One region of the Embleya sp. NPDC059213 genome, then DNA from elsewhere that is predicted to be linked to it. Evidence: riboswitches for the same ligand, from Rfam matches in the RefSeq annotation. Region 1 holds a riboswitch; the other holds the start of a gene.
What was found. Region 1 has a riboswitch for cobalamin ahead of ACFXMF_RS15030 (energy-coupling factor ABC transporter permease). Riboswitches for the same ligand answer to the same signal wherever they lie in the genome.
Positions count from the first base shown of each region.

Region 2: another riboswitch for cobalamin. It lies ahead of metE (5-methyltetrahydropteroyltriglutamate--homocysteine S-methyltransferase); the one in region 1 lies ahead of ACFXMF_RS15030 (energy-coupling factor ABC transporter permease).

Region 1 covers NZ_JBHZAV010000032.1:53,020-55,212, forward strand. Annotated here, with positions in the region: gene ACFXMF_RS15025 (RDD family protein) at 1-387, shown strand, start outside; cobalamin riboswitch at 574-784, shown strand; gene ACFXMF_RS15030 (energy-coupling factor ABC transporter permease) at 812-1,525, shown strand; gene ACFXMF_RS15035 (energy-coupling factor ABC transporter substrate-binding protein) at 1,522-1,890, shown strand; gene cbiQ (cobalt ECF transporter T component CbiQ) at 1,895-2,193, shown strand, end outside.
Region 2 covers NZ_JBHZAV010000001.1:46,344-48,536, forward strand. Annotated here, with positions in the region: gene ACFXMF_RS00220 (LacI family DNA-binding transcriptional regulator) at 1-237, shown strand, start outside; cobalamin riboswitch at 1,078-1,243, shown strand; gene metE (5-methyltetrahydropteroyltriglutamate--homocysteine S-methyltransferase) at 1,419-2,193, shown strand, end outside.

The DNA.
Region 1 (2,193 bases):
TTGCCCGGAGCCGCGATGTTCCTGTTCGTCCTGCTGCCCACGCACCCCGACGGTTCGATCCGCAGCGGTCCGCTGACCGCGACGATCACCGCCGGCGTGGTCGTGGTCGCGGTCGCGATCCTGTTCTGGTACTGGGTGCTGCGACCCGCCGAGCACGACGGGCGCACCTGGGGCATGCAGGTGTTCGGCATCCGCGTCGTGGACGTCTCCGGGGGACGCGCCGGCCGACGCCAACTCGGGACCCGTTGGCTGCTGTTGCTCGTCGACGCCTTCGCGCTCGGGGCGATCGGGCTGACCGCGGTGCTCACCAGCGAGCGGCGCCAGCGGGTCGGCGACCGGGTGGCGGGCACCCTGGTGGTCCGCGGTCGCGGACCCGGCCTGGACTGAGCGGCCCGCGCGGTGTCGGGCCGCGGGTCGGTGCCACCCGCCGCCCTCCCCCGTCGCGCCCGCGAACGGCCCGTCCCCGCACCTCGACGGCGTGCCGGAATGCGGCTATTGCTCGACCGCTCCGCCCCTCTTGTGGCCTTGCGCACGGTTTGCAAATGCCACCTTGTCGCCATGTCCATCCGACCACTAGTGTCGGCTCGCCGTGGTGTTCGGGAAGCCGGTTCGATGCCGGCGCGGCCCTCGCCACTGTGATCGGGAAGTTCTCCTCCATCCCCGCGGAAACGTTGAGTCGTCGCCTCGGGGAAGCCACTGGGACCGCTTGCGCGGCCCCGGGAAGGCGGAGACGTGAACGTACGACCCGTCAGCCAGGAGACCGGCCACGGCGATCGTCCGTCCACGAGGTGTTGGAGAGGGACCCTTCCTCATGCATATCGCCGAGGGCTATCTACCCTGGGAACACGCCGTCGCCTGGGGCGTCGCGTCGACCCCGTTCGTCGTACACGGCGCCCGCGCGCTCACCCGCGAGGTGCGCGACCGCCCCGAGAACACCCTGCTGCTGGGCGCTTCGGGCGCCTTCTCGTTCGTCCTGTCCGCGCTGAAGATCCCTTCGGTCACCGGGAGTTGCTCGCATCCCACCGGCACCGGGCTGGGCGCCATCCTGTTTCGACCACCGATCGTGGCCGTGCTGGGCACGATCACCCTGCTCTTCCAGGCGCTGTTGCTGGCGCACGGCGGGCTGACCACGCTCGGCGCGAACGTGTTCTCGATGGCCATCGTCGGCCCGTGGGCCGGCTACGGCGCCTATCGGCTGGCCCGCTCGCTGCTCGATCGACGCGGCGGCACCATGCCGCTGGATGTCGCGGTGTTCCTGGGCGCGTTCGTCGCCGACCTGAGCACCTACTGCGTCACCAGCGTGCAGCTCGCGCTGGCCTTCCCCGACCCCGACAGCGGATTCGCCGGTGCCCTGGCCAAGTTCGGCGGCATCTTCTCGCTCACCCAGATCCCGCTGGCGATCAGCGAGGGTCTGCTGACCGTGCTGGTCGTACGCCTGCTGCGGCAGTCCAGTCGCGGCGACCTCATCCGCCTCGGCGTGCTCACGGACGCGCGGGTCGCCCGCGAGGAGGAGAAGAGCAAGTGAAGCGCTCGACGAAGATCAACCTGCTGATCGTGCTGGCCGTGGTGCTGCTCGCGGCGCTGCCCGTGGTGTTCGGGATGGGCGACCACAAGGACGAGCCGTTCACCGGCGCCGACTCCCAGGCGGAGACCGCGATCACCGAGAACGACCCGGACTACAAACCGTGGTTCAGCCCGCTGTACGAACCGCCGTCCGGCGAGATCGAGTCCGGTCTGTTCGCGTTGCAGGCCGCCCTCGGCGCGGGCGTGGTCGGTTACATGTTCGGCGTCAAGCGCACCCGGCGCCGACTCGCGCCGGAGGCGGCGGATACGCCCGACGAGCCGGCGGACACCACCGGCGAGGCACCGGTATCGGTCCCGGGTCGCTGATTCCGTGTTGCCGATCGACGCGGCGGCGCACGCGAGTTCGTGGCGCCGCCGCCATCCGGCCGACAAGGCCGTGCTCTCCTTCGGGCTGCTCGGATGCGCGGTGGCGCTGCCGCCGTGGCCCGGCGCGGTGCTGGTCGCCGCGACCGTGCTGGTGATCGCGTTCGGGTTCGCGAAGGTGCCCGCCCGGCGACTGTGGCGGGCCGCCCGGGCACCGCTGGGCTTCGCCGCGACCGGCGCCCTGACGCTGCTCGTGACCATCGGCGCGGACGGCGTCGGCTGGGCCGAGGACGGGCCGCGGCGCGC
Region 2 (2,193 bases), on a different contig from region 1:
GCCCGCGCCCTCGGTCGAACTCCCGGCGCGGACCTGCTCGTCGCCTCCTGCGTCGACGGCACCGCCACCCGCACCGGCAACCCGCCGATCACCGCCGTGGACTTGCGCCCCGCCGACTATGGGCAGGCCTGCGCCGAACTCCTGTGCGACATTCTGGCCGACCGCACCCCACCCGACACCGTCCGCCTCCACCCATGGAAACTGCGCACCCGGGCCTCGACCCAGGGTGGCCACTGAACCGACCGCGTGCCGCCCGTTCGAGTGCTTCCCGCCCAAGGCCGATGCCGGCAGGCGCCGACTGCGGAACGTGCTGCGTCGCGTCAAGCCCTCCGCGCACTACGACTTGCCTTGATATCTCACGTATTGGCGCCAAATCTCGCATTGCGGCGGCAGCCCCCGGGCTCGCCCTGGTCATGACGGCCTGGTTGCTCACAGCCCACGGCACCCCGCCACCCCGCCACCAACGTCCCCACCACGGCCGCCGATTACGGTGCCCGCCGGCCGGCCTCCCGGTCCGCCGGCGACGGCAGCGGCGGCAAGTTCATCCCGGCCACCGGCAGCTCGACGACGCCCGAACCGCCCAACACGATGCAGTCCGCACTCGCCCTGGCCGCGGCCGGCGTCGAGGAGGCCACCTTCGAGGACACAGTGGACCGGCTCAAGGCTGCGGCGCCCCCGACCCGCTCGCCACCCGGCAGTCCGTATGGGGCGCGGCCGGAACCCCGTTCCCGCTGAACCCCTCCTTCACCACTCCGCTCCCCCTCCCCCGTGCGTCCCCTGACCCGGCCCCGGTGCCGGCCGCAGGCGGGGAGCCCCGAGTGTGGGGCTCCCCCTGTGGTGGAAACCGGCCGGCCCAGGCACTTCGGCACCGCGGCGAAGGGTCACCGCCGCGCCGGGTCCTCCCCACCGGTCGGAACGAACACGACACCGGATCGCGAACACCGGCCCCACCGATGCGTCGCCGGCCGTTGTCCGCGTCTTCGGCGCGTGCTCGCCCCATCCGGCTCGTGCGGTGGCTCCCCGGGGCGCCCTCGGCCGGCTAAGCTGTCGCACGCAGTCGGTTCGCCCTGCCATCCGGGTAGGCGCGTCGTAAGAGGGAACCCGGTGTGAATCCGGGACTGCCCCGCAGCGGTGAGTGGGAACGACCGCCGTCAACCAGCACTGGACCCGACTCGGGTCCGGGAAGCGACGGCCAGTAGGTGTCCGCCCTTGGCGGATGTGCCCGCGAGTCCGAAGACCTGCCACTGCCCGTGCGCCGCCGATGCGCACGGTGATCTCGGTGACCTCGTGGGCGGGTCGGCGGACAACCGGTGGGACACGTGCGGGAGTACACCGACGTGACCCGTGTGGTTTGCCATTCCCTTCGTGCCTGCGATCCGTCCCGGGATCTTGTCGACAGGCTCGCGAAGGAGAGTTCCGTGACCACCAAGTCCGCAGCCGCGGCGGCCCGTGCCACCGTGTACGGCTATCCCCGTCAGGGCCCGAATCGGGAACTGAAGAAGGCCGTCGAGGGCTACTGGGCCGGCCGCATCGATGCGCAGGCGCTTCGGGACGCCTCGGCCGAACTGCGCCGCGCCAACTGGGAACGCCTCGCCCAGGCGGGCATCCACGAGGTACCCACCGGCGACTTCTCGCTGTACGACCACGTCCTCGACACCAGCGTGGCCGTGGGTGCGATCCCGGCCCGTCATCGCGCCGCCGTCGAAGTCGACGCCCTGGACGGCTACTTCGCGATGGCGCGTGGCACGCAGGACGTGGCGCCGCTCGAGATGACCAAGTGGTTCGACACGAACTACCACTACCTCGTGCCCGAACTCGGGCCGGACACCGTCTTCGAGGCGAACTCCGCCAAACAGGTGGCCGAGTTCGAGGAGGCCGTCGCGCTCGGCCTGACCGCCCGCCCGGTGTTGGTGGGCCCGCTCACCTACCTCCTGCTTGCCAAGCCCGCGCCGGGGGTCGCGGCCGACTTCGAGCCGCTGACCCTGTTGGACCGGCTGTTGCCGGTGTACGCCCGGCTGCTCGCCGACCTGCGTGCCGCCGGCGCCGAGTGGGTGCAGCTCGACGAGCCCGCCCTGGTCCAGGACCGCAGCTTCGCCGAACTGAACGCCGCCAAGCGGGTCTACCGCGATCTCGGCGGCCGCACCGACCGGCCCAAGCTGTTGGTGGCCTCGTACTTCGACCGCCTCGGCGAGG